4 regions of the Chryseobacterium capnotolerans genome follow, and region 2 is predicted to be linked to each of the others. Evidence: riboswitches for the same ligand, from Rfam matches in the RefSeq annotation. Region 2 holds a riboswitch; each other region holds the start of a gene.
What was found. Region 2 has a riboswitch for cobalamin ahead of H5J24_RS04045 (TonB-dependent receptor plug domain-containing protein). Riboswitches for the same ligand answer to the same signal wherever they lie in the genome.

Region 1 (7,516 bases), 1.2 Mb from region 2:
CCTGGTTCATTGTATTATTTTCCCTTTGTTGCTTATTATTCCTTTAGGGATATCACATAATCCTTATATCGACCTTGCATTCCTTATTATCGGAACCTTTGTGGTATACAGGCAAACAAGACATATGACCAATAATTGGTTACGAATTTTATTCTGGGCTTCCATTGGATGCATTGCTATTTCAATATTGATTGACTTTCTGTTTGAAATTCATTTGCCCTTCATCTATGCAGGTGCAGCAGGACTGATTACAGCACATCTTATCAACTTTAAAAATCATAAACATTAAGAAGGTATGAAAAAGAAACTCCCTGTAACAGTACTCAGCGGTTTTTTAGGGGCTGGAAAAACAACTTTACTAAACCATATTCTGCATAATAAACAAGGCTTAAAAGTAGCAGTCATTGTTAATGATATGAGTGAAGTTAATATTGACGCCCGATTGGTTGAAAATCAGAATACCCTTTCAAGAACAGAAGAAAAGCTGGTTGAAATGAGCAATGGATGCATCTGCTGTACCTTAAGAGAAGATCTTATGATAGAAGTGGAACGCTTGGCGCATGAGGATCGTTTCGACTATCTTTTAATTGAAAGCACCGGCATCAGTGAACCTATTCCTGTAGCACAAACCTTCACGTATATAGATGAAGAAAGCGGAATAGACCTTTCCCGTTTCAGCTATGTAGATACTATGGTAACTGTAGTGGACAGTTTCAATTTCATGAAAGATTTCGCTTCGAATGAACGATTAATGGATCGCAGCCTTACTGATATTGACGGAGATTACCGTACCATTGTCAACCTTCTTACGGACCAGATTGAGTTTGCCAATGTCATTATTCTAAATAAAGCCGATCTGATTGATCCGGAAACGCTTGGATTTTTGAAATCTGCTATTAAAAAACTCAACCCGGAAGCCAGTATCCTGGAATCAGAATTCGGTAAAATTGATCCAAAACAGATCTTAAACACGAAACTTTTTGATTTTGATAAAGCCCAACATTCTGCAGGCTGGCAAAAAGAACTGCAATCCGAACATCATACCCCTGAAACAGAAGAATATGGAATAAGCTCTGTGGTATTCAGAAACAAACGTCCATTTCATCCGGAAAGGTTATGGGAGTATCTTAATCAGTATCCTGAAGGCATATTAAGAGCCAAAGGACTTTTCTGGCTAGCTTCCAGATCCAGCGATGCCCTTAACTTTTCTCAGGCAGGGGGTTCATTTCGTTTGGAGAAAGCAGGAGTCTGGTGGAGCAGTATGCCAATGAGCCATAGGGTACAATATCCTTCTTTTTTAGAAAATCAGGAATTTATTGAGAGCAGATGGGATAAAAACTGGGGTGACAGAATTAATGAATTGGTCTTTATCGGTCAACATCTCAACAAGGAGCAAATCTTACAGGACCTTACAGATTGCTTAATCAATGACTATGAAAAAGAATTATTCGATAGAAAAGCAAATTTTGAAGACCCTTTTCCTGAACATATCTAAAATTAACTTTCAATTAACGCAACTAAGTTTCATTAATTGAAAATATGTAATAATTTAGTGCTTTATTGATACAATATATGGATAGAAGAAAATTTTTAAAAGGTTCAGCATTGCTGTCAGGTTTATTATCCTTATCACCATCTGAAGTTTGGAGCTCCAGGAGGAATATTGAATCTCATGAAAACGGTAAAGCCAAAAACATTATATTCATGATCAGTGATGGAATGAGCCTGGGAACTCTTTCAATGGCCGATCTTTATTCAAGAAATATATTGGGGAAAGATAGCCATTGGCTCAGTTTATATCATCACAAAAAAGTTTCACGGGCATTAATGGATACAGCTTCTGCAAGCTCAATTGTTACAGACTCCGCAGCAGCCAGTTCAGCTTTTGGAGGCGGAATAAGAGTGCAGAACGGAGTATTAAATATGGGGGCTAATGGTGAAAGCCATGTTCCAATATGGCAGAAATATAAAAAAGCAGGAAAAAAGGTGGGCTGCGTTACAACTGTTACTGTTACCCACGCTACACCTGCGGGATTTTGTGTGAATTCCTCAAAAAGAAATGCTGAGCCCCAAATTGCTGAAATGTATGCAGAGCTGGGAATAGATGTTCTGATGGGAGGAGGAGATGAGTTTTTTAATCCATTAAAAAGAGAAGATCAAAAAGATCTCTATTCTGCCTATAGAAAAAGAATTATCAGATTCTTAAAGATCGATCAGATCTGAAAACAATTAAAAAGGGAGAGAAAGTTTTAGGAATCTTCACTACAGGAGCTTTGCCTTACAGTATTGACAGAGCCCATCTTCCTGAATTAAAGACTACCCCTACTTTAGCAGAGATGGCAGATGCTGCTATTGAACAGATGAAAGAACATCCGGAAGGTTTTGTTCTTCAGATAGAAGGCGGGAAAGTAGACTGGGCCGCTCATGCCAATGATATAGCCGCATTGCTTCATGATCAGCTGGCATTTGATGAAGCTGTAAAGACCGTAATGGACTTTGCTGAAAAAGATGGAAATACTTTAGTCATTATCACTACAGATCACGGAAATGCCAATCCAGGAACCATTTATGGAGCTGATGCCACTAAGAATTTCAATAGCATTTCAAACTATCAGTATACCAATGAATATATTCTGAATAAAATTCATAAAGATCATTCTGCTAAAGATATTAAAGACTGGATATTTGAAGCTAACAAGCTTGTTTTAAGTGATGATGAAGCCAAACATTTGCAAAGTTTTTACAATGGGCTTGAAAAAGAAGAAGGACTTTATAATTATAAAAAATTACCGTTCAAACTGTATTCAGAAATTCAAAAAAGTAGGAATGCTGTAGGCTGGATCAGTATGGATCACTCAGGAGATTATGCAGAAGTAGCTGCTTATGGACCTGGAAGCCAGTTGTTACAGCCTTACATTAAAAATACGGACCTGCATCACCTTATGCTGAATGCAGTTCCTTTATAAACAAAACGTGTTTTCATATCATATTTTTATTTGGTTTTAAAACAGGCTCTTCAAATCATTTGGAGAGCCTGTTTATTTTGTACCGCGAAATGTAATATCCCGTTTTTATTGTGAAGACTTTCTACGGCGTGTAGAAACCTTTTTATCCAATTCTTTGATATCCTGTCTCAACTCCCTGAACATTTCTTTGAAATTGTAACTTTCATAATCTCCCGGTTCAAAATCTTCCGGGAAAATACCTGAAGCATATTGCCAGATCTCTACAATATCCTCAAACGGAATATCATAAGGTTCATAGAAAGAATTATCCGCAGTTACACAAATCGCATTTCCTTTATTTTCTTTAAAACGCTTATAAGTAATCCCATCATTTTGGGTAATGAAAACATAAGTTTTTCCCGGTTTCAATTCATCAATTCCCTCTACATATTTTCCTACAATATAAGAACCGTTTCTGAATGGCGGCATTGAGTCTCCGTCTGCCGGAAATGCTCTGTATTTTCCATTATTCAAAAAGGGCAGGGCAATACGCTGGAGACTTTCAATATATCCAACATCACTATATCCTTCCAAATACCCCATAGAGGCTTTCTGAGGAATAATTTCTATGGTATCATTGCCAAGATCATCCACTGCTACAGGAAGAACAATTCTATTGTCCGGAAGTTTCAGCATATCTTCTGTTGAATATTTCTGAAGATCTACAGACAATAAAAGATCTATACTGACGTGAAAATACTTTGAAATTTTGATTAGAAGCTCAATAGGAGGTTCTGAAATCCCATTCTCATATTTAGAATATCTCACCCGGGATATCGTAAGGTCATCAGCTACATTTTGTTGAGAAAGTTTTCTCTTGGCTCTTAGAGAGCGTATATTATTTGAAAAAATTGACATTGATAGAAGTATGTCCACAAAAATACGAATTTTGCCTTCTCTTATCAATAATAGAAAGGCCTTTTACCATAAAATTTGGAGAATTTTATAATTTCTTAACTAAAGCGGTGAAAACGGGTTAATAACACCCTTATTTTTTCCTGTTTTATCGTTAGATTTTACTCTCTAAAACCTCATTTTAACAAATTTTAAATATTAACCATAAAAAACTTCATTTACCTTTAAAATATTAACTCCAATATTTAAAATTTGAAATATGTTTTTTAAAATTTAGTAAATCAAACAGATACAAGATAAAAACGATTTTCATATTATTATACATTTATATTAACGAAATATTAAATAATAAAAATGTTTAATTATTTTTTTGAAAACAATATGAGTTTATTATTATTTATCATATATTTGTGATGTATTAATCATATAAAATTTTAATCATGAAAAATTTCAAAAAACTAGACAGAAACGAACTAAAATCTATTTCAGGAGAAGGATTACTTGATCCAATCGGAAACTTATTAGGAGGTCTAGGTGGCGTTGTTGGTGGCGTTGTCGGAGGAGTAGGTACTATCGTTGGTGGTGTTATCGGCGGTGTAGGTTCTACAGTAGGTGGTGTTATCGGCGGTGTAGGTACCGTTGTAGGAAACGCTTTATGCCAAACACAGTGTGTAGTTAATGGTGTAATCCACATCAAATTATTAGAGTGTGGTTCTACTTGCTAATCAGCAGCTCCATTAAAAGTTAAAAAAGTATGCCGCTCTGAAAAGAGCGGCTTTTATATTTCCTGAATAAAGCATATTAAACCTAACAGATTTTTGAAACCTGATCATTTTCAATAAAAGCAGTTCTATAAAGTCAACCCATGATTATTCTTGACTTCAGCCATTACAAATGTACTGTGGGTACTGCCGATAGAATCTACAGATCCAAGCTTATTGAACACAAAGTCCTGATAATGTTTCATATCCCGAACCTGAACTTTCAGCAGGAAATCAAAATCGCCGGAAATATTGTAGCATTCTGCCACTTCCGAAATTTCCATAATTTCTTTTACAAAATCATAGCCCACAGAACGGTCATGAATCTTTAATTTAATCTGGCAGAATACCGTAAATCCACGGTTAAGCTTTTCAGCATCCAGTACTGCCGCATATCTCTTCACAAAACCTTCCTGTTCAAGCCTTTTTACTCTCTCAAAAACAGGTGAAGGAGACAGGTTAATTTCCTTAGCAAGTTCTTTAACGGTTAGTTTTGCATTATTCTGAAGCAGTTTCAGCAGTTTTATATCCTTATCATCTAGTTGTTCCACAGAATATTATTCTTTTAGGGTTTAAAATCAGTCAAATTTACAGAATTATATTCTTTAAAAAAAGAATATAAAAGCAATTTTAACCGAATAAATCCTACATAATTGATTATATATTCTGTTTTAATAATTTTACACAAAATTAAAATCTATTATTAAACTTATTATTGATAATAGATTCGTTCTTTACAATCTTCATCAAACAGGAAAGGTTTTACTTAAGGTAGATTAATAGGGAATCGTGTGAGAATCACGAGCTGTCGCGCAACTGTAAGTAACACACCAAAGGTTTCTGTCCTTGGATATCCACTGCCAAAAGCGGGAAGGATGACGGAAACCGTTACAAGTCAGGAGACCTGCCTTTACTGAATGGACGATGCTTTCGCGGTTTGAAGCTTTTGGGTCATACAGATGATATTGGCAGTACATTTTCCCTTGGGAGAATTGTACAATCTGTCTATATCAATGATTTCAAACATTTTCTTATCCATACAAAGCATTCCGAAGCATTTCAAAGAGCATTGAAAATAAGTGTAATCTAAAATTTGTAAAAATGCAAACTCACATTCTGGGCTATCCGCGTATTGGTAGCAAAAGAGAACTTAAAAAGGCCTGCGAACAGTATTGGTCAGGTAAAATCGTTTTGGAAGAACTTCTTACAGCAGGAAGAACCATCTGCAGCCAAAACTGGAATCTACAGAAAGAAGCAGGGATAGACCTTATTCCGTGTAATGATTTCTCTTATTACGATCAGGTATTGGATATGAGCCTGGTGGTAGGAGCTATTCCTACACGATATCATGAAGTAGCGCTTAAAAAGAACAATTCTGAACTGGATCTTTATTTTGCGATGGCAAGAGGCTATCAGAAAGAAGGATTGGATATCACCGCTATGGAAATGACTAAATGGTTTGATACCAATTACCATTATATTGTTCCTGAATTTTATAAAAACCAGCAATTTAAACTTACCTCAGATAAAATATTCAATGAATTTGCAGGGGCTAAGCAGGCAGGAATTAATGCAAAACCTGTAATTATTGGTCTGGTTTCTTATTTACTTTTAGGAAAGGAAAAAGAAGAAGGATTTGATAAGCTGGATCTTGCCCATCATCTTCTTCCTGTTTATATTGAGATCTTATCAAAACTACAAAACCAGGGTGCTGAATGGATTCAGTTTGATGAACCTTTCTTAGCCTTAGACCTTACTGAAAAAGCAAAAGAAGCTTATACTTTTGTCTATGCTGAACTTAGAAGATTGTTTCCAAAGCTTAAGTTTATTGTAACCACTTATTTTGAAGGCTTAAAGAACAATGCGTCTCTTGCTTCTTCACTTCCTGTAAATGTTCTGCATATTGATCTGGCAAGAAATCCTGAACAGCTTGAAGACGTTCTCAATTCTATTCCTGAGAGCCTGAGCTTATCAATAGGAGTTGTAGATGGAAGAAACATCTGGAAAAATGATTATGAAAAATCTTTGTCCTTTATTAAAAAAGCAACTGAAAAACTGGGATCTGAAAGAGTTTTCATCGCTCCGTCATGTTCTTTGCTGCACTCACCATGTGATTTAGATGTTGAAAACGGTCTTCATACCGAAATTAAAAACTGGCTTTCTTTTGCTAAACAAAAGGTAAAAGAGGTAGTAACACTTAAAGAGCTCGCTGCAGGAACTTCAGACCCAGCTATTCTACAGGATTTTGAGGATAACAAAAAAGCGGCTTCAGATAGAAGAACATCTTCGCTGATCCATAATGAAAGCGTAAAACAAAGAGCAAGCTCTGTAACAGAGAAGGACTCACAGAGGAAAAACCCATTCAGTATCCGTAAGGAAGCACAACAAAAGGCATTACAGCTTCCATTATTTCCAACAACAACCATCGGATCATTTCCACAGACTGCCGAAGTAAGAACCTGGAGAGCCAAATTCAAAAAAGGAGAACTAACTGCAGAACAATATGATACTTTATTAAAAGAGGAAACCCAGAGAACCATCCGCTGGCAGGAAGACATCGGAATTGATGTTCTGGTTCACGGAGAATACGAGCGTAATGATATGGTGGAATATTTTGGAGAGCAATTGCAAGGATTTACTTTTACTAAAAACGGCTGGGTACAAAGCTACGGAAGCCGTTGCGTAAAACCACCGATCATTTTTGGAGATGTTTCCAGGCCTGAGCCAATGACTGTATACTGGTCTCAGTATGCGCAGTCTCAAACCAATCAATGGGTAAAAGGAATGCTGACAGGGCCTGTAACTATTTTACAATGGTCATTTGTACGTGACGATCAGCCTCGTTCCGAAACCTGTAAACAAATTGCCCTGGCAATCCGTGATGAAGTTCAGGAT
Region 2 (7,516 bases):
ATATCAATTTTGTTAGGAATATTCGCAACAAGATATGCTTTATCTCCACTAAAGCCTATAGTTTGAAGCACTTTTCCAAAAGCTTCACCTTTATTATTGTTAGCATAAATATTATTATAAACTGTTCCCAGATTGTTACTAATAAAAGTAACGTCAGAAGTAGGTTTTGTAAAACCTCCTTCATTAGAAACAAGTATTCCGTTTGTATAGTTCACTTTCGTTTCTATTGTTTCAACATCATTATCACTGCTACATGAAACATTAAAAAGTAACATTGAAGCAAACGCAAGAGGTAAAATTCTTTTGATATTCATATATATTAAATTTTTTTTAAAAGTTGATATTTAAATTAACACTGTAATTTCTTCCAGGCAGCGGATAAGCAAACATGGTATAATAAGTCTGATTGAAAATATTATTGATTTTAAAACCCAAAGTATAATTTTTCAATAATGTTGCACTTACTCCGGCGTTCATTATAAAATATTCTTTCAGCGCCTCACTTTTCTTTTCGTTGGAATCTGTGTAAGTAAGTCCGGTAAACAATCCCTGAACATATATCTTTATGAATTCGTACTGATAATCAATATTTCCGGTAAACTTATGGAACGGTACATACATCAGTTGTTTTTTCTGTTCCAGATCCTGAGAATTGGTGTACGCATATCCTAAACCAGTGTGTAAAAGGTGATTTCCAAATTTTTTAGTAAACTCCGCCTGAGCTTCTACTCCATAAGACCTCACATGAGCTGTATTTACAGGAGTATAAATTCCTAATGAATTAGGAATCCAGCGTATCATATCTCTGATATCCATATAATAAGGAAGCAGTGAGGCTTTAAAATCTCCGGCTTTAAACTGATTTCTCAATTCAAACTGATAAGAAGTTTCCGGTTTTAGATCTTTATTTCCTCCAGGTCTCCAATACAAATCATTGAAAGAAGGAGCTCTGAAATTCCTCGAAACGCTTAAACCTAGATTATACCAACTTAAAGCATTCCATTTTCCTGAAAAAGAAAATAAAAGAGGCGACTTAGTCACTCCCACAAAATCCTGTCTTATTCCGGCTTCAAGACGCAAATCAGGGGTAGGAAAATATCTTATTAATCCTGCCACAGAACCCATATTCCGGCTTATATGATCTATTCCGGATCCATAACCTTCCCCTTTATTCAGCTGGTATTCTCCAATAATATTGAAGTTCCACTTTGAGGTAAGAAAATAATTGAAGTCGTTCTTTAGAATATAATTTTTTCCTGTCCCACTACTTAATTTAGGTCTGTCTATATCATTAAAATATTGAAAATTTTCTTCTGTATAAGCTGCTTTAAAAGAGTTATTAAATCTGATTTTATTCCAATCCCAGGAAACCAGACTTCTTACATTTTGAGTCTGATATTTAGTTTTTGTTTCTGTTTCAAAAAGAATTGGAAAATGCTGCTGCCCGTTATAGAACTCTGAAATCCATGAAATCTGATGGTGTGGAGCTAATTTGTAAGCAGCTGAAATATTAAAATTTGTATTGTAATACTCACCGTTAAGGTTGATATAATTTCGGGGTTCTTTACTCACCTCGTAGGCATTCTCACTGATAGAATAATTTCCGGAAGCTTTAAAGCTGAATTTATCATTACTGTAAGAACCTTTAATAAAATTATTATGGGTATTAAAAGATCCGGCTTCAGAAAACAAGGTTCCATGAAAACCTTGATTAAAACTAAGACTATTATCCAAATGAATACTTCCGCCAATAGCTCCGGAACCATAAGTAACGCTTCCGCCACCTGCTTTTATTCCGATTTGGTCATATCCAAAAAGAGAAATATTGTTTACATCTCCCTGGCCCAGAAAATTAGAATTAATACTAATTCCATTCCATACAAAAGAAGTCTGTTGAGCGGTAGTTCCTCTAAATGATGGTGAAGCTGTTCCACCACGTCCGTTTTCCTTAATATAGATGGAAGATTGAAACCTTAATAGTTCTGAAAGATTGCCAGAGTTTTTCTCTACATCTTCAATATGAATAATTTTCACAGGGTGAAATTGTTTCACCTTATTCATCTGGCTGTCAAATATATAAATAGTATCTACAGCTTTCTCCTGTCCGAAAAGAAAGCAGCCATAAGATGAGAGAAACAATACCAGAGATCTTTTTATATCCATATCCTTCTACTTTTCCACCGAAAGCAATATGTTTTTTGATTATTATTCTGGCAGGTCTCCTGACTTTCGCTTTCTGTGCCTTCCCGTTTTTATACAGTGGCTGAGTACAGAAATTGGTATTGCGATCTACAGTTGCGGGGACAGTTTGGGAGTTACACCCAATTCCCTTTTCATTCCAATATACTGGAAACCAAAATTTTTGCAAAGATAGCTTTTTAAATGTATTAGACAAAAAATGGATGTTGTAGCTGAAAACAAAGAAGATAGGAGTTGAAAAGTAGTAAAGTATATATATCAACAAAATAGCGATAGTAATCCCCTTTAAAAACTATCTCTTTTATCGTGTGCATACTCTGATAAAATTTCCAACATCCCTCTTCAATGATTCATAAAAAAACAGCTGCTTTCGCTATTGAAAACAGCCGTTCAATGATATAACTATTATTAAAATTTGCTGAATTTTATTTCTTAATGAATTTGTAATTCTGCTGCTTGCCTCCTTTCTCTGAAAGCTGTACGATATAATTCCCTTTTGGCAAAGATGATACATCAATCTGATGTTCCACAGCTGTATACGATTTTACTTTTTGCCCTACCATATTATAAATTTCTGCTTTTTCGATATTTACTGTTTCTTTTATATATAAAATATCAGCTACCGGATTAGGATAAATCCCCATTGTATTTTTATCTTTTGAAACATCACTCACTGATAAATATTCTGTAAGATCAAGATAAAATGCCACCATTTGATTCGAAGCATTCATTCCCGTTCCTGCTATTTTTTTCCCATCCTGAGAAATCGCCAAAGGAAGTCCCATAGTTACTCCATTGGTATTAATTCCTAAGCTTGTTGCATAGTCATTAAGGTTAACACGGCCATCTGTTTCTGTCCAGATAAAACCTTCTCCCGACATCGGCGGTGCTCCAAATGCCCTGTAAAATCCAATAACCTTTGTTCCATCTCCGGAAACACCGGTGGCCCCTCCTTTAAAAGAGAATGAAGCATTGGGATGTGTAATATAAGTCACTCCGGTAGCTGCTTTCCAAACATATGGGTTCGGGTTTGCTGAACCAATTATTGTATTTCCATCAGCAGAAACTGCTCCTGCTTCTCCTACATTATTTCCGTTGCTATCTGTAATGAAACTTTCCACCCCATCTATCCATTTTGCACCACTTCTGGTTCCTGTGGGTTCGTCCTGCCATCCTACTACCACAGCACCATCTGCACTTATGGCATTCGCTCTTGAGCTTCTTCCGCTTACCATACTTCCCAGGTCTACCACTCCGTTTGTCTGATCCCATTTTACAGCATGGGCATTTGCTGCAGTAAGCCAGCCTAGGCCTACAATAGTGTTTCCATTGGGAGACATTCCCCATGTGGAGCTCACACTTCCGTCCCAACCGGTAGGAACAAGGCCGCCTTTGTTTGTCCATGTTGAGGTAAGTACATCATAAATTGAAATTTCATTAAAGCCTGTTGATGCATTCGTAATTGATGATGCAATTGTATTTCCATCGTTAGAAACTACAGTTTTTCCCGCAGCCGGATACCCGTTTGAGATGGATCCTATCTGTACAATTCCAGTATTGGATGTCCACATATATATACCACCGCCGCTGGTATGCATACTTACTATCCCTTTATCAGACACTGCTCCTACATTATAATTCCCGAGTCCCATTACCGTAAGTTGAGCTTTTGCCACACCAATATTCAAAAAGAAACAAGCAACAATCATTTTTATTGACACTTTGTAAAAATTTTTCATATATTATTATATTTAATATTTAAAATCAACAGAAACAATATTAACATTATATTTACCCAACCAAAAGAAATAGACTTTCACAATTCGTGAATTTCGAAAGAATTAAAACTTTAAAAAATTAATAATCAAACACTTAAATAATTCTATTTTGTAAACAGCTTTTCAGGCAAGTTGTTGAGAAGAACATGAAAAATAAATGGTTATTCAGAAAAATGGTTAAAAACAGTAGAAGAATTTCTCTGCTGATCTTTACATTATGCTTCCTTGTTATCAATGGACAGTCTGGTCCTGATTTTACTATTATTGCTGATAAAGCATTTCAGAAACTGTATCAAAATCCTGATGACTGTATTAGTTATACTCAGGGACTTTTGGTAAGTGATCAGGATATAGAGCATAAGATTGTACTTCAGAACATTATTTCACAGGCTTTTGCCATGAAGGGAGATTATATGCAGTCAGTCAATAGTTTTTCTCAGAAAGAAAATCCAGGTCAAAGTCAGGAGCTCTCTTATTTTATGCAGATCTTTGGGGATTATAATCTTGCAGACCAATATCAAAACCTGGGATTGTATAATCAATCGAAAAAAATAATTGCTCATCTTTTATCAGAGCAGAAGATTCTGAAAAGCAATGATCCCAAATTAAGAATCACTACCGCCAAGCTCTATCAGCTTCAAGCTTTGAATCTGGGAATTAACAGAGACTATTCCAATGCATTAAAAAATCTTGACAAAAGTGATCAATATACCAACAATGATAATCAAGAGAATAGAATCATTACAGCAGAGAACAATATTTTCCGTTCCTCTTATTTAATGAAACAAAATAAGCTGGCCGAATATAAAAAACTGATAGAAAATGTAATTTCTGACCTTGAAAAACAGCAAAATCAACCATTTTTACTCAGTTTAGCTTATGAAAATCTTTCCCGATACTATTTTCTACAGCAGGATTATAAAACTTCAATTCAAAAACTGGAACTAGGATTGTTATTAATTGAAGATCTTCCTTTTAACAATATAAAGATTAAGATTTACGAGTCATTGTCCCGAACTTATTTTGCCCTCCATGATGATGTAAAATATCATCAATACAACAAATATTATAATGATTTAAAAACCAAAACGGATTCCAATACAAAAGAAGGAATACGATACATTGTAAAACTGGTGGAAACCAATCAAAATAAAACCCTTGAATTTGAAAAACAGACTTATTTAAAATCTTACTGGACTTTCACGTTGATTTTATCTGCAATCATCATTGCCTTATTCATCTATTTTTTAATTATTAAAAGCAAAAATAAAGATTTGAAAAAGCAATTTGACTTCTTTGAAAAACAGAATTATCAGCAAAAACAAACTGTCCCTCCTGCCACCATCTTACCTAAAAACATTTCTGATCCAGAAAGAAATCCCAATAAAATTTCTAAGGAAAAAGAGGAAGAAATCCTTCAAAAGCTTGAGAAATTTGAACAGTCTGACCGGTATCTGAACAAAAACATGTCATTATCAATGCTTTCAGCTCAGTTGGAGATCAACACCAAATACCTTTCGGAAGTTATCAATAATAATAAAGAAAAAAATTTCAATGGATATATTAATAAACTAAGGATCAATCATATTGCTCAACTGCTAAGAACAAACCCTACTTTTCTTAACTATAAAGTAAGCTATCTTGCAGAGTACTCGGGCTTTTCTTCACATAGTGCCTTTACCACTGTTTTTAAATCTATTACCGGAATGTCTCCTAACGCTTACATCCAGGAAATCAGTAAAAGTAAAGTATCATGAAACTAAGATTAAAAATTTTCTCATTATTCCTTTTGTCCTTTATTGTTATAAACGGTCAAAGCACTACAGATGCTTCCCTGTTGAAAAAAGCTAAATTGGAAATCTATGATAATCCGGAGAAGGCCATCCGCATTGGAAAACAACTTCTGAAAAAAGACAATAGCCTCAAAACCTCTATTGAGATCTATATGCTTCTTTCCACGGCCAATGTTGCTAAAAGAAATTTTGAAGAATCTCTTAAATATATTTTAAAGGCCAAAGAACTTTCACAAAAAACAAATGATGCGAAAAGCCAGGTAAGTGTACTTGTTTCCGTAGCGATACAGTATCAGCAAATGGAGCTTTTCAGCAAAAGCCTTGAAACATTGAATGAAGCAGATCAATATCTGGCCAAAATCCCTGAAAAAACTCCCGAAAAATATATAGAAACAGCCACAATCTATGCCATAAAAGGAATGATTTATAAAAGCCAGTCCAATCCTGACATAGCCCTGGAAAAGTTTTTGATCTCTATAGAAAACTTTGAAAAAGTGCCGGCAAAGAAAACTACTTATTCTAATATGAGTGTGGTGTATTACAATATTGGCTATTGTTATCTTAATCTCAATCAAATTGATAAGGCCCAACAGGCATTTTTGCAGTCAACAGATTGTGCCCAGCGAAATAATGCCAAAAGCCTGGAGGCATTCGCACTAAAAGGAATGTCTGAAGTATATAAACAAAAACATGAGAATCAAACCGCCATCAATCTTTTGATAAAGGCTGAAAATCTTAGTAAAAATACAGGTGATATTATTTTGAATGAAGGAATTTACAATGAGATGGCCAATAACTACCTCGCTATGGGACAGCAGGACCAATACCAGCTGTACAATAAGAAATACTTTGAAATGAAATTTAAGAGAAAGCAAAACGAGCTGTCATCCATCAACCAAGTCATAGATAATCACAACAAAGAAACGTCTGTAAAAAGCCAAAAACTGAAATCTCAGTATTATTATATGAATATTCTGTCTTTTGTGATCGCCAGCATTCTTATCCCTATTTTACTATATTTTATTGTAAGAATCACAAAACAGAATAAAAACTTTCAAAAAGAGATCCAACAGATCATACACACTCCATAATTTATGTGCACAAAAAAAACATTCCAAAATGGAATGTTTTTTTTGTGTATATGTTATTCAGCTTATTTACCCATAACTTCAGTAATTGGATTTCCAACACTTCCACTTGGGAACTGAATTTTCAGTAATGAAGAAACAGTAGGAGCAATATCTGTCATATGATAAGCTTTATTGCTTTCTCCCTGCTTCACTCCCCAGCCCATAAAAATCAATGGAATATGTGAATCATAAGAATTCCATACACTGTGGGTAGTTCCTGTTTTAGAATATGGAGGAAGCATAGAATCGTGAGAGATTAATTGGATATCACCACTTCTCTGCCTGTTAATTCCGTTGATAATTCTTTGTTTAATAGGTTCCGGAATGCTTGATTCAGCCACTCTATCTACAGAAACTGCATATAATACAGTAGGATCTTTTTCTAACTCTTTAACTGCGAAGTTTCTTACATCATCCAATTCAAGTTTGCTGTCTGCCAATACTTTTCTGTCAAAATAAATCTGATAGTTATCTATGGCGTTGATTAATTTATCCGCTCCGAATTTATCTTTCAACTTTTGGTTAAGATTCTTTTCAGCGCCTTCTCCAAAGAAACCAGTTGGGATTTTATGCTCTTTTAAGAATCCTACAGAATGTGCTCCACCGTGATCAGCAG
Region 3 (7,516 bases), 2.3 Mb from region 2:
GGAGCTTCCGGAAGGTTTGATTATCTGAAGGATCTGGCTTTGGTGTATGCTTTCATGTTTAAATTGGAAGGGATCAATAAATAAAGCTCTCGCAGATTTTGCAGATAGCGCAGATTGATACTTTATGACAGAAAATGAAATTTCATATATTGTACGAAAGTCTGTTTTCAAGGTTTATAATCAGCTAGGTCCTGGTTTACTGGAATCTGTGTATCAAAAAATTCTCATCTACGAATTAGAAGAAAATGGATTGAGCGTTAAATCTGAAGTTTTACTTCCTGTTTATTATGACAATAAAAAATTTGATATCAATTTTAAAATTGACATTTTAGTGGAAGATAAAGTTATTTTAGAATTAAAATCTGTAAAAGAGCTTGATAATGTTTATTATAAACAATTATATACTTATTTGAGATTGTCTGACAAGAAACTGGGACTATTAATTAACTTTAATACAACCAATATTTTAGATAATATAAAAAGAGTGGTCAATAATCTGTAAAGATCTATTACGACTACATTAATCTGCTAAATCAAACTAATCTGCGAGAGAAAAAATAAAGCACGCAGATTTTGCAGATAACGCAGATGTAAACTGTGAGTTTAATTAAAAAGTAAAATAAATCAATATATAAATCTTATGAGAAGAAAAATAGTTGCAGGCAACTGGAAAATGAACAAAAATGTAATTGATGCACAACAATTAATGATTCAATTGCTAAGCTATAAAAACAATAATGCAACGAACTGTGAGGTTTGGATTGCTCCACCATCTTTATATTTAATGATGGCTAAAGATATCTTTGAAAAGGATGAGATCGGAGTATTCTCTCAGGATATGAGTGAGCACGAAAGCGGTGCCTACACAGGAGAAATCTCTGCTGATATGTTGGAGTCTATAGACGCAACAGGTTCTTTGATCGGACACTCTGAAAGAAGACAATATCACGGAGAAACAGATTCTCACTGCAACAGAAAAGTAAAATTAGCTTTAGATAAAGGTCTTACTCCAATCTATTGTAACGGAGAAACTCTTGATCAAAGAAAAGCAGGACAGCACCTTGAGGTAGTAAAAAACCAAACTGAAGTAGCCCTTTTCACGCTTTCTGCTGAAGAGATCAAAAAAGTTGTAATCGCTTACGAACCGGTTTGGGCTATCGGAACAGGAGAAACAGCAAGTCCAGAGCAAGCTCAGGAAATTCACGCACACATCAGAAACATCATTGCTTCTAAATACGGGCAAGAGGTTGCTAATGAGGTTTCTATCCTTTACGGAGGTTCTGTGAAACCTGATAATGCGAAGGAAATCTTCTCTCAGCCTGATATTGACGGAGGTCTTATCGGAGGTGCTGCTTTGAAATTAGAGGATTTCTCTAAGATTATTGAGGCTTTCAACTAATATTGAGACGAATAATATACATATAAAAGCCCCTGAAATTTATTTTCAGGGGCTTTTTATTATAGGTTTTGGCTAAAGTCAATGGATATTAATTTCTCATTTAAATGGACTAAAGCCCATTTCTATTGAACCATTCAAATGATATACAATAAAAAACGGCGGAATAAATTCCGCCGTTTTCCGTTAAAAAAATCTAATTATTGAATATCGACTATATACATAGTTCCTTTGTCAACCTTCCCGGTTTTAGGAAGGATTTTAGCTTTTGGGTTTCCGCTTCCGTCGTCTACTACTCCAAAATCATCATCATTGAAAACAGCCAGTTTATTATTTCCTAAATAAACAATTCCTTCAAATTTATCATGTTCATAACCAAGCTTTGCAACAAGGTCTACAGCTAATTTTTTAGTCACAGGCTTAATTCCTGCGTTGGTAAGCTCATCCCAGGTACATTGCTCCAAAGCTTTTCCATTTACTTTCATTCCGTCTACGGCCGCAAGATCAGTTCCGGTTACATCTGTTGCATCACTTAGGTTGATTCTGTATACCTTTTTAATTCCACCCTGTGTTCCGAAGTTACCATCTCTTTCAATAACAAGGAATTCATTATTCCCCAATGCTGTAATATCACAAACCGAATCAGAAGCTCCGCCATCCTGTTTATAAATATATTGTTTCGTTTGCCCTGTAATAATATCGAAAGTTACAATTCTGGTTAAAGTCGTATTAGTTGCCAAAGCTTTTGAAGGAACCAACATCATCGATTGCATTGTTCCTACCAATGTTTTTCCGTCTGGAGTAATGCAAAGCCCTTCCATTCCTCTGTTCGCTCTTCTTTTTGCTAAAACAGCGGGTAATTTTCTAGTTCCTGTATTTACACCCATTGGGCTTATCCTTTCCATCTCCACTCCATCTGCATTGTAATGAACTATATGTGGACCATATTCATCAGAAACCCAGAATGTACCATCAGGTGCCGCTACAATGCTTTCACTGTCTAAACCATATTTATCCGTACCCAACTCATTTCCTGCTTCATCATAGGCTACTTCACCCGTGCTTCCCATTCCTAAAGGGTTTGGAAGCCCTGTGATAGGCTGACCGGATGGGTTTTTAAGTTTAATATATTTAATCACTTCCACCTTTCCTTCAGCATTAATTTTAAAATGCATAATAGTAGGCGTAAAATTAGGTGCTAAAAACTTCTTCCCGCTCTTATAATCGGTATTGGGGCCACGGTCTGTAATAACATAAAACTCACCTTTTCTTGTGGGATGAGCTGCCGCTCCGGATCCGAATCCACCATTAATGACATCTACTCCATTTATTGTTGCCAGTTTTGAAAATGGAAACTCCTGCGGAAGTTTAGAATAATTAATATCTGGATTATTCATATTGTTGTCATCATCTTTGCATGACCACAATGCAGCCATCATCAAAGCAGATAATAGTATTCTTTTCATAGTAACTTTTATGGCGCGAAAGTATAAATTGATTGTAAACTGATCTTGAATACAATGATAATTGTATTTTAACAATAGAATACTAAGATGAATTCAATATAAACAATGAAATACCCTATTTGATTCGGGAAATCAAAAACAAAGTAGCAATTCATTATCAATCAACAAAATCCATCATCAGAAAACACTGAAACCTGATCTATAATTCACAAAACAGATATCAAAATTTATATGATATATTTGCACCGTTTTTAAGGTTGAACACTGTTCACAATAGGGAATCAAGTGAGAATATTATTTAAATCTTGAGCTGTACCCGCAACTGTAAGCTGTTTTACCTATAGCTATTAATAATACCACTGGGCTAGGATCCGGGAAGGTTGGCTATAGGATGCGAGCCAGGAGACCTGCCTTAAATACACATTTAGTTTCAGGCTGAAGATCATCCTGTAGATAAATAAGTTTCGGGAATAAAACTTTAATTTAATTATATTATGAGAAAAATCTATCTTTTTTTCTTACTGCTTTGTACGCAGTTTTTCTTTGCCCAGTTTACAGAAAACGACATTAAGTTTTGGGTGGGAACCGGTTCTAAAAAGGCTTATTTCATTGCTGATTTCAATGATAATAATACTCCTAAATCTTATGCATGGGGCTATCGTTTTGATGATGATAATTTAACAGCCGAAGACATGATCAATGCGATTGTGGCTGCAGAACCTAAAATAGAGGCTGACATTCCTTCAGGATTTCTACACAGTTTCAAATATAATCACCATACTCCAAGTACTGATGATTACTGGATTACCTGGACCGGGTCAACTGCCGGAAATATGTCCAATCAAAATAATGGTGTAGGGTATACGGCTTTAACAGACGGGCTGTGGTTTGGCATTACTTATGGTCTTGATTTCATCGACACACCACCATCAACTCCGGTACCAGCCTACAGTTCTCAATGGTACACCTTATCCCAAATCACCAATTGGATAGGAACAGGAAACAATAAAAGCCTTGTTGTTGTAGATTTCGGAACCAATAATTCAAGTGGAAAAGCTAATTCCTTCGTTTTTGGAATTCAATATAACGGCAGTATCACAGCGGAACAAGCTCTACAGCTTATCCAGTCACAGGCTGCTTATTTCAATTTTACTTCCAACAATAATCAGGTTTCCAGTTTATCATTAAATACGTTCTCTGGAAACACCTCTGGAACAGAAAGATGGAAGTTATATGCCGGAAAAGACCTTTCAAGCTGGCAAAAAAGACTGATCTGAGTCAGATCCAATTAAGTAACAATACATGGCTGGGATTAAGCTTTGGAGAAAGAAGTCCTTTCACTCCTACTGAAGCAAATAATGCGACATTGTCTGTTGCCTCTGTATATAAGAAAGCATCATTCAACATTTATCCTAATCCAACAAGTGATTTCATTCAGATTGAAACTTCTGAAAATATCAGAGAGATTAATATCTATTCTTCTTTGGGACAAAAAGTAATGGCTTCACAGGAAACAAAAATTAATGTTAAGTCTTTAAAATCCGGGGTCTATTGGGTTGAGATTAAGACCAAAAGTGGTTCTACGGTGCATAAGATTGTGAAGAAGTAAGAAAGGGGAATGATTGAACCACCCCGTCAAATCTTCGATTTGACACCCCTTCGGAGGAGGGGAATTATCACGTCTTCAATTGTTATTTTCTTCGTAATAGTAATTCACTATGAAATATATAATAAAAATTCGTGCAGCGGTGGCTAAAACAAAAAACGCATCCCGATTGGGATGCGTTTTTCATGATGATTATACAATCAATTATTTTTTCTCTGCTCTTTGAAGAACTTCATCTACCATTCCGTAGCTCTTAGCTTCTTCAGAAGTCATCCAGTAATCTCTGTCAGAAGATTTCTCAACCCATTCGTAAGTTTGTCCTGAATGGTGAGCGATGATGTCATAAAGCTCCTGCTTTAACTTCAACATCTCTCTTAAGTTGATCTCCATATCAGAAGCTACTCCCTGAGCACCTCCTGAAGGCTGGTGAATCATTACTCTTGAGTGCTTCAGCGCAGAACGCTTTCCTTTTTCTCCGGCAACCAACAATACAGCTCCCATTGAAGCAGCCATCCCCGTACAGATTGTTGCTACATCAGGTTTAATGATCTGCATGGTGTCATAAATACCTAATCCTGCATATACGCTACCACCAGGAGAATTGATATAGATCTGAATATCTTTAGAAGGGTCTGCACTTTCTAAGAATAGAAGCTGAGCAGTAACGATATTCGCTACCTGATCGTCAATTCCTGTTCCAAGGAAGATAATTCTGTCCATCATCAAACGGGAGAAAACGTCCATCTGAGCAACGTTTAATCTTCTTTCTTCCATGATGTACGGAGTTAAGTTCGTTGGGCCATACATTCCCATATACTGATCGGTAGCCAAACCGTTGTTTCCTAAATGTTTTACAGAGAAATCTCTGAATTCCTTTTTAATGTCCATATTTGTATTATGTATTATTTTAATAATATTTTCGATGTTTAAATTACAATATTTATTCCTAAAATTTTATAGGACTTTTTGTCATAGAATACTGACTCCTTTTGTCTTTAAACTATCTTTTTCTATTGACATAGATTCCTTTAATCGGGGAATATTCAATAATATTACTTAATCTGATAGAAGCTTGTTTCAGCAGAGTGATTTTTTTAATCAGCTCATAATATTTTACTTCATCAGTGCTGCTGTATTGGTCCAGTTCCTTCGCTGTTTCTGTAATCAGATAATCAATATATCTGTATTTGTGCAGTAAAACATCCCCTTGAATCTGATCTGCAACTTTATCTCCATAATTAGGCGGATAAATATTTCTTGATGCCCAGTTTTCCAGTTCGTCCAGCGGCATCAAAGCATCTACAACCTTTGTCGTAATGTCTTCATCCATAAAAGATACAAAAAAGTTTCCACTTCTCAACTCATCTTTCTGAATCCCCTCTTTTACCTGGTTGATAATGATCTCATTTTCTTTGACTAAAAATGTATACTGCTCTTCTTCAAAATGATGGAGAATTTCTTCAATAACTGTAATCTGATATTCTTCGTTGTTCTCATTTTTTCTTTTCAATACAACGTCACCAAACATCAGCATGTGATCCACCAACTTATTCTCCATAAACAGAACATCAAACAAAAAAGGATCTTCTTTTTCCTGATCCAAAGGAACGATCTCCAACTTTGGAGCTGCTTTTTCCTTCTGTTGTTGCTGAACATGATGAGTTTGATTCTGGGTAATCTGTTTTTGAACATCCAGCTCATTGAAAAGACTCTGCTCAGAAAGACCGAATTTATTGGAAACCTCCTTCAGATACACCTCTCTTTTCAGTGCGTTTTGTACGAAGGAAACCGATTTTACAATGTCACGGATGGCCTCAGCCTTTTTGATAGGATCATTTCCAACATCCCGTAACAGAATCTCCGCTTTAAAGTCGATGAAATCCATCGCTTCATTTTCAATGTATTTTTCAACATATTCCTGCGGATGTTTTCTGGCAAAGGAATCCGGGTCATCACCATCAGGGAAAAGCAGGACACGAATGTTCATACCTTCTGTCAGAAGCATATCAATACTTCGGAAACTGGCTTTGATACCAGCATTGTCTCCGTCGAAGAGAATGGTTACATTTTCTGTAAGCCTCTTAATTAGTTTGATTTGCTCAGTGGTAAGGGAAGTTCCTGAACTCGCTACAACGTTTTCAATTCCGGACATGTGAAGGGAAATCACATCCATATATCCTTCCACCAAAAGACAGCCATTCTTTCTTGAAATAGCCTGCTTGCTTTGGTTCAATCCATAAAGAACATTGGATTTATGATAGATCTCCGTTTCCGGTGAGTTGAGATATTTCGCTGTTTTTACATTATTCTTAAGAATTCTGGCTCCAAAACCTAAAACCCTCCCTGAAAAACTATGAATCGGAAAAATTACCCTTTCACGGAATCTGTCAACTCCCGCCGGAGTATTTTCCGGGAAAATAGAAAGTCCGGATTTTTCAAGGATTTCCTTAGTATATCCTTTCTCAAGAGCATATGAAGTAAAAGCGTTTTTCTTTTCAGGAGAATATCCAAGCTGGAATTTCTTAATGATATCATCCTTAAGTTCTCTTTCTTTAAAATAAGCAAGTCCTATGCTTCTACCTTCCTGATCATCCCAAAGGATTTCCTGGAAGTAAGTATTGGCAACTTCATGAATTTTATACAATAGATCTTTTTCCGTTTGGGCATGTTTTGCTTCTTCGGAAATTTCACGCAGATCTTCTTCAATTTCAATTCCGTATTTTTTAGCGGCATGACGAAGTGCTTCAGGATAAGTGAAGTTCTCAATTTCCATTAGGAAAGAGATGGCAGTCCCTCCTTTTCCTGTAGAGAAGTCCTTCCAGATCTGCTTACTTGGCGAAACAACAAAACTGGGTGACTTTTCTTCATGAAATGGGCTGAGTCCCTTAAAATTAGACCCCGCTCTTTTCAACTGAACGTACTCTCCTACTATCTCTTCTACACGTATCGTTGAGAAAATTTTGTCTATGGTCTGCTTCGAAATCATGCTGTAAAATTAAGTATTTTTATGTAGATGCAGGAATATTTCGAGTGAGATAATTTGGAATA
Region 4 (7,516 bases), 480 kb from region 2:
TATTTTTCGTATTTCGTCTGAGTTGGGTACATTTAGTTTCTGCAAAAATCTTAAAGTTCCTTCTTCAGGAATAAGGTCTAAGTAGCTACATCTTGAGTTGTGGTATTCACGAAGATATTTAGGATTTTCAAGAGTTAATTCCCATGAAATACTTTCCAGTGTTTCTCCTTGTTTTACAAAATAGATGTCCTGTTTCAAGGAAGAGGTAATTCCCATGGGAGAACCACCCGAATTTGGGATATTTTTTTTCATAATATAGGATGTGTTTTTTGATGATAATTCCTGAAAGTTAGAAATATTATTTTATTTTAATTCAATTCTTTTCATAAATTTTAAAAAGTGTAGTACTTCTACGACTATTCATTTAAAAAGATTTTAAAATTAAAAAAAACAGATTCATACATCCCTTAATAATGAATTGTATTTTTTTTCATATTTGTAAAAAAAATGATGCAAAAAGACAAATTATGTACAATAAGAAAGCAAAAAGATTATACACAACAACAGATCGCCGATGCTATTGCAACTGAAGAGATTGAAGACAATGGATGGGAAATTTTGAATTATAGAGTTTATTAAGAGAGTGGGGTAAAATTGAAGGAGAAAATATGAGAGAAGACTTTAGTAATTTATTTGATGCAAATGAATATATAAAATTAAATAATATCAAAATCATCAAATAGAAATGAAAGCAGCAGTTTATTTCAATTATGCAAAAACGACAAGTAAATAAACGGGTATAAAAAAATTGAGCACTAAAAAAGTGCTCAATTCGTGGTGTAGTATATATAGATTGTTATTAGTTCTGCTGTTCTCTGTTAAGTTTCTTTCTGAAAAGTAACAGTAGTGAGCTGAAGAATGTCAGATAAGCAATATTGAATATCGCTCCCCCAACCCATCCTGAATATGGCAATGGTAAAAGACCTTTAATCGGAATGATAAACAGAGTCAGGACAAATGGAGTCAATAAAGCCATCCATCTTGGCAACAATGTTTTATTTAAAAGAATACACACTGCAAATGAAATCCATCCAATGGCTAATACTCCAATAGCCGCTCCCCAGGCTATGTTAAGCATTTTCATAAAACCCCGGCCTGTTTCCAAAAGATATGGATGAGCCACCGGATCTGTATGATAGATTGCTTTATAGATTTCGCCTACATAGAAGAAACCTGCATGGCCTAAAGGAGACAACACCGCCCCAACCAATAAGATCCAGTAAACAGCTACCGAATACCATTTTCCGGTATCTTTAAAAAACTGGAAAACCAGCCATGTTGCCGGAAGCAGCAAAGGTCCTGTGAGTGCTCCGATTAAAGCTCCAAACATTAATCCTGGTGTTGAGCCTTCCAGCATCAAAGTAGCAAATTCAACATTCACCTGATCGGCATAGGTCTTTGAGAATAATGGATAATCAGCAGGATTCGGGTCAAAGCCGGCTACGAAAACATCACCGATAATCCAACATATAGATACCATAATAGCTGCTGCAAAACACCAATTTACTTTACTTGAATATTTCATAATTTAAAATCATTTTTTACTTTCACTTTCTTCATTATCTCTATTTTTCATGCTTTTGCGTATGGTAAAATAAATATTATTAAGAATCATTCTAAATAATTATTTATATTTGTGCAAAGCTAATCGGTAATACAGCTCATACAGGTATGTAGAAGGGAGTAAAAAGTCCGTAAAAAGGAGATTTCTAATTAAAATAAAAGCATAATGACAGTAAGAATCTATGATGATAAAATTGGAGGTACCCTCATTGAAAGAAAGTATCCTGATGTTTTTTTTCTGAATGACGGGGAAATCACAGAGTGTATTACGTCTCTGAAACCTCCTTATGGAAATGGTTTTTATCATGAGATCTGCTTTGAGAATGTTCACATTGGCTTTGGAAATGTCTCCCTTGAAAATAAAGTATTACTCTATTTTGAAGCTGACTTTGAGAGCGTTGAAATGCATTTTTCATTAAAAGGAAAAAGCGCTGCCCTTTCAGAAAATTTCAACAATAAAGTGTGTTTTGAAAGCTATCAGCACAATATCATTTATGCCCATCAGATGTCTGGCCAGATGGAATTCGACGGACATGAAATGCAGATCCTGGAAGTCAATTTAGCGCCCGCTTTTTTTAAAAAATTTCTTCCTGAAGACTCTGACCTGTTCAATACTTTCAGAAATGCTATTGAAAAACAACACTCATGTCTTATCAATCCGGACCATTGCAGGATCAACCTGGAAATGTATCAGGTACTAAACGACATCATCCATTGCGACAGAAAAGGGATTTTTAAAAGGATTTATCTTGAAGCTAAGGTTGCTGAACTCCTTCTGTTACAACTGGAACAGCTTTTTAAAAACGAATCTTCCCCCTCATCTCTTCCTAAAAAAGATGAAGATAAAATATATGCTGTGAGAGATTTTATTGTCAATAATCTCAGCACAACCTGTTCATTAATTGATCTTGCCCATCAGGTAGGTACGAATGAATTTACATTGAAAAAGGGCTTTAAAGAACTATTTGGAACTACTGTTTTCAATTTCTGGAACGACATGAAAATGGAAGAAGCGAAAAAAATGTTGCTTGAAGGACACTTGAACATCAATGAAATTTCCGATATTATCGGATATAAAAACCCAAGGCATTTTTCTTCAGCATTTAAGAGAAAGTACAATTTAATTCCAAGTAAACTTAAGAACACTAATGGAATAAGCAGCTAAATTCATTGATAATTCCAACTCATATTTGCTGATTCTCACCTCATCAAAATTTAAAATTTTCACTCTGGATTATATAGGCTTAATTGCTCTATTTTTAAATAACGAAAATTACTATAAAAGCACACCCTTTATTTTATTTCATTTAACATTGAGGCACATTTGTTAATGATTTGGTAATAATAAAACACTGTAAAAAGACTGATTTTTATCATATCGCCAAAAAACAAACCCCTACAAACAAAACATTATCAACTCATTACTGAAAATTAATTATTGTTTGCATAAAATATTTTGCCGTTCTCATAAAATGTCTATATTTACCACCAAGGAGTTCTTAACACCTTCTTTATCAACCGAAATTGGTAACACTTAGCTGTGTATTAAAAGGGAATCGTGTGCAAATCACGAACTGTCGCGCAACTGTAAGTAACAATAAAAAGGTTTTTATCAAATTCATATCCACTGTATGCTGCGGTATATGGGAAGGATGATAAAAACTGTTACAAGTCAGGAGACCTGCCTATTTCGAATTGACGATGCTTTCGCGATTTGAAGCTTATAGTCAGGTATGATACGGTATGGATAATGATATGATAACATAGTTTATCAACTTGTATTATTTTTTGAGATAGAGAGTAGCAGAACAGCAGGTTCTTCTATGAATCTACAGCTCACCCGTGTCCCCTTTCCATAATTTTTCTTTCTCACAAAAGACATCGTGAAGTTTACAAGAGCTTTTTATAGGGTTTAATCTATGTAAAAAGTTTAAAAATGTACCAAGCCAATCACAATTATGTATCCATGAGCAACAGATTTATGACAGTAGAAGTCTCATTCTGTGAAATTTCGAAAAGTTCTCTGTCTTCATGCTCATCAACAACTTATCTGATTTCTTCTGATCATTTTCTTTTTATCACCCAACAGCAGCTTAGCAACCCTTCTTTCTTATCACACAAATTTCAACTAAACCATAAATATTACAATGACTAAAAATGAAAACTGGAAGTCTACTGGTGCACAATTCCGGGAGGCCATGCAAAAAGAAAGTCCTCTTCAGATTGTAGGAGCCATCAATGCCAATCATGCATTACTGGCCAAACAAGCTGGCTTCAATGCCATTTATCTTTCAGGAGGCGGGGTTGCTGCCGGGTCTTTAGGAGTTCCGGATTTAGGAATCACTACACTGGAGGATGTGCTGATTGATATTCAAAGAATCACCAACGTTTGTGATCTACCTTTATTGGTAGATGTGGACACAGGATTTGGTCCGTCAGCATTCAACATCGCAAGAACAGTAAAATCATTGATCAAAGCAGGCGCAGCAGCTCTGCATATTGAGGATCAGGTAGGTGCAAAACGTTGCGGACACCGCCCGGGAAAAGAAATCGTAAGCAAAGGGGAAATGGTAGACCGATTAAAGGCTGCAGCTGATGCTCGTACAGACGAAAGCTTTGTAATCGGAGCCCGTACAGACGCTTTTGCGAATGAAGGGCTGGAAAAAACATTGGAAAGAGCCATTGCCTATAAGGAAGCTGGTGCTGATTTCATCTTCGCAGAAGCAGTTCCTGACCTAAGCTTTTATCAAAAATTTGTAGATGCTACAGGAATTCCTGTGCTAGCCAATATCACCGAGTTTGGAATGATTGATTTGTATACTGTTGATGAGCTAAAAGCCGCAGGTGTAGGATTGATCCTCTATCCTCTTTCAGCATTCCGTGCTGCGAATAAAGCAGCTTTGAATGTCTATGAACATATTCGTAAAGATGGAACTCAGGCCCATGTATTAGACACCATGCAGACCAGAGAAGAACTCTACCAAAGCATTGGATATCATGATTATGAACAAAAATTAGATAACCTTTTTAAACAAAATATTAGTAATGTCAACGAATAGCGAACCAACATTCAAGCCTAAGAAGAGCGTAGCCCTTTCAGGAGTAGCAGCAGGGAATACAGCCCTTTGCAGTGTAGGAAAAAGTGGAAATGATCTCCACTACAGAGGATATGACATCCTGGATCTGGCTGAAAAAGCAGAATTTGAAGAAGTAGCTTATCTTTTAATCTACGGTCAGCTGCCTACCGGAGCTCAGTTGAAAAATTATAAAGCCAAATTAAAATCTCTTCGAGGACTTCCGCATTCTGTAAGAAATATTTTAAAAAGTATTCCGGCAGCAGCGCATCCGATGGACGTGATGAGGTCTATGGTATCTGCTATTGGCAGTATTCAGCCTGAAAAAGATGATCACAATGTAGCCGGAGCAAGAGATATTGCAGATAAATTATTAGCTTCATTCAGTTCCGGACTTTTATACTGGTACCACTATACCCACAATGGTAAAGAAATCAATGTAGAAACAGACGACGATACTATTGGCGGACATTTCCTTAATCTGTTACATGGTAAAAAAGCTCCCGATTCCTGGGTAAAAGCTATGGAAATATCGCTTAACCTGTATGCTGAACATGAATTTAATGCCTCTACATTCACGGCTCGTGTTATTGCCGGAACTTCTTCAGATTTTTATTCATGTATTACAGGAGCCATTGGAGCTTTAAGAGGGCCAAAACACGGTGGTGCCAATGAAGTGGCATTCGAAATCCAGAGCCGTTACAATTCACCTGATGAAGCTGAAGCAGATATCCGTCAGCGTATTGCCAATAAGGAAGTGATTATCGGATTCGGACATCCGGTTTACACGATTTCGGATCCTAGAAACGTAGTGATTAAAAAAGTAGCTAAGCAACTTTCTGAGGAAGCCGGAGATATGCTGTTGTATAATATTGCTGAAAGACTGGAAACCATTATGTGGGAAGAAAAGAAAATGTTCCCGAATCTGGATTGGTTTTCCGCAGTATCTTATCATCTAATGGGAGTACCTACTCTTATGTTTACTCCATTATTCGTTATTTCCAGAGTCACAGGATGGAGCGCTCACATTATTGAACAGAGACAGGATGGAAAAATCATCCGCCCAAGTGCCAATTATACAGGCCCTGAAAATAAGGAATACGTTTCTCTACAAGACAGAAAATAAACAAATTATCATTAATAATAAAACTATAAAACAAAGATGTCATCACACATTTCAAATGAAAGACCCCAACCGGATAAAGTATTAACAGATATTGCAGATTATGTATTGAACTATGAGATCAAAAATGATCTGGCTTGGAAAACAGCCCATTATTGTCTTCTCGACACCATCGGATGTGGATTGGAAGCTTTAACTTACCCAGCGTGTACAAAACTTTTAGGTCCTGTCGTAAAGGGAACAGTGGTTCCTAACGGAGCAAAAGTTCCGGGTACACAGTTCCAGCTGGATCCTATTCAGGCTGCATTCAATATTGGAACTATTATCCGTTGGCTGGATTTCAATGATACCTGGCTGGCGGCTGAATGGGGACATCCATCAGATAATCTTGGCGGAATTTTAGCCACAGCAGACTGGTTATCAAGAACCAATATTGCAGAAGGAAAATCGCCTTTAAAAATGAAGCAGGTATTGGAAGCCATGATTATGGCCCATGAGATTCAAGGGGTAATGGCATTGGAAAACTCTTTTAATAAGGTAGGTTTAGATCACGTATTATTGGTAAAACTGGCTTCTACCGCTGTTGTAGGAAAGCTGATTGGTTTAACGCGTGAAGAGATCATCAATGCAGTATCACTAGCTTTTGTAGACGGACAATCTTTAAGAACCTACCGTCACGCTCCCAATACAGGTTCCCGTAAATCCTGGGCTGCCGGAGATGCAACATCCAGAGCAGTACGTTTAGCATTGATCGCTAAAACAGGAGAAATGGGTTACCCATCTGTATTAACAGCAAAAACATGGGGATTCTATGATGTCTCTTTCAAAGGAAATGAATTCAAATTCCAGAGAGATTATGGTTCTTATGTCATGGAAAATGTATTATTCAAAATCTCATTCCCGGCAGAGTTCCACTCTCAAACCGCTGTAGAAGCAGCAATGACACTGCATGCTACCTTGAAAAAGATTGGAAAAACAACAGACGATATCAAAAAAATGACCATCCGCACCCACGAAGCTGCCATTCGTATCATTGATAAAAAAGGACCTTTGAACAATCCGGCAGACCGTGATCACTGTATCCAATATATGGTAGCTGTACCATTGATTTACGGAAGATTAACGGCTTCAGACTATGAAGATAATATTGCTTCAGACCCAAGAATTGATATTCTCCGTGATAAAATTGAATGTATTGAAGATGTTCAGTTTACAACAGATTATCACGATCCGGAAAAGCGTTCCATTGCCAATGCGATGACCATAGAACTGAATGACGGAACTATTCTTGACGAAATTGTAGTAGAATATCCTATCGGGCATAAACGCAGAAGAGAGGAGGGAATTCCTGAGCTTATCAAGAAATACAAAGTCAACTTAGCCCGTATTTTCCCTGAAAAACAACAAAAAACAATACTGGAAAACTCATTGGAATACGAAACATTGATCAATCTTAATGTCAATGAATTCGTTGATCTACTGGTAATATAACCCAATTAAAAGTTGAAAGTAAGCAACACCACTTACTTTCAACTTTCCTTCTCAACTTTTCAACTTATAAAACGATGTCACAAAAAGTAAAAATAGTAATCAATGGAGCGTTTATTGAAAGTAAAACTCAAGAATACCTTCCTGTAGAAAATCCTGCTTCCCAAGAAATTCTTGCTGAAGTACCTTTAACATTAGTATCAGAAATCGATCAGGCTATTGAAGCGGCTACAGAAGCTTTCAAAAGCTGGAAAGAGGTTGCCACTCC

Region 1: another riboswitch for cobalamin. It lies ahead of metE (5-methyltetrahydropteroyltriglutamate--homocysteine S-methyltransferase); the one in region 2 lies ahead of H5J24_RS04045 (TonB-dependent receptor plug domain-containing protein).
Region 3: another riboswitch for cobalamin. It lies ahead of H5J24_RS15235 (hypothetical protein); the one in region 2 lies ahead of H5J24_RS04045 (TonB-dependent receptor plug domain-containing protein).
Region 4: another riboswitch for cobalamin. It lies ahead of prpB (methylisocitrate lyase); the one in region 2 lies ahead of H5J24_RS04045 (TonB-dependent receptor plug domain-containing protein).

Annotation. Positions count from the first base shown of each region.
Region 1 is NZ_CP065589.1:2,044,298-2,051,813, reverse strand. Features, by position in the region: gene H5J24_RS09755 (MerC domain-containing protein) at 1-289, shown strand, start outside; gene H5J24_RS09750 (GTP-binding protein) at 296-1,495, shown strand; partial or broken gene H5J24_RS09745 (alkaline phosphatase) at 1,573-2,966, shown strand; gene H5J24_RS09740 (XRE family transcriptional regulator) at 3,072-3,863, opposite strand; gene H5J24_RS09735 (bacteriocin-like protein) at 4,301-4,585, shown strand; gene H5J24_RS09730 (Lrp/AsnC family transcriptional regulator) at 4,711-5,172, opposite strand; cobalamin riboswitch at 5,362-5,547, shown strand; gene H5J24_RS25550 (hypothetical protein) at 5,532-5,660, opposite strand; gene metE (5-methyltetrahydropteroyltriglutamate--homocysteine S-methyltransferase) at 5,723-7,516, shown strand, end outside.
Region 2 is NZ_CP065589.1:854,286-861,801, reverse strand. Features, by position in the region: gene H5J24_RS04050 (DUF5074 domain-containing protein) at 1-314, opposite strand, end outside; gene H5J24_RS04045 (TonB-dependent receptor plug domain-containing protein) at 331-2,163, opposite strand; cobalamin riboswitch at 2,196-2,373, opposite strand; gene H5J24_RS04040 (T9SS type A sorting domain-containing protein) at 2,625-3,938, opposite strand; gene H5J24_RS04035 (helix-turn-helix domain-containing protein) at 4,124-5,734, shown strand; gene H5J24_RS04030 (tetratricopeptide repeat protein) at 5,731-6,861, shown strand; gene pafA (alkaline phosphatase PafA) at 6,924-7,516, opposite strand, start outside.
Region 3 is NZ_CP065589.1:3,190,859-3,198,374, forward strand. Features, by position in the region: gene H5J24_RS15215 (S9 family peptidase) at 1-84, shown strand, start outside; gene H5J24_RS15220 (GxxExxY protein) at 125-502, shown strand; gene tpiA (triose-phosphate isomerase) at 641-1,399, shown strand; gene H5J24_RS15230 (esterase-like activity of phytase family protein) at 1,597-2,862, opposite strand; cobalamin riboswitch at 3,100-3,291, shown strand; gene H5J24_RS15235 (hypothetical protein) at 3,357-4,139, shown strand; gene H5J24_RS15240 (T9SS type A sorting domain-containing protein) at 4,085-4,471, shown strand; gene clpP (ATP-dependent Clp endopeptidase proteolytic subunit ClpP) at 4,673-5,356, opposite strand; gene dnaG (DNA primase) at 5,469-7,454, opposite strand.
Region 4 is NZ_CP065589.1:1,330,361-1,337,876, reverse strand. Features, by position in the region: gene H5J24_RS06190 (hypothetical protein) at 1-252, opposite strand, end outside; gene H5J24_RS25500 (hypothetical protein) at 448-579, shown strand; gene H5J24_RS06185 (DUF6796 family protein) at 800-1,525, opposite strand; gene H5J24_RS06180 (helix-turn-helix domain-containing protein) at 1,730-2,728, shown strand; cobalamin riboswitch at 3,072-3,266, shown strand; gene prpB (methylisocitrate lyase) at 3,711-4,622, shown strand; gene prpC (bifunctional 2-methylcitrate synthase/citrate synthase) at 4,609-5,763, shown strand; gene H5J24_RS06165 (bifunctional 2-methylcitrate dehydratase/aconitate hydratase) at 5,800-7,251, shown strand; gene H5J24_RS06160 (CoA-acylating methylmalonate-semialdehyde dehydrogenase) at 7,326-7,516, shown strand, end outside.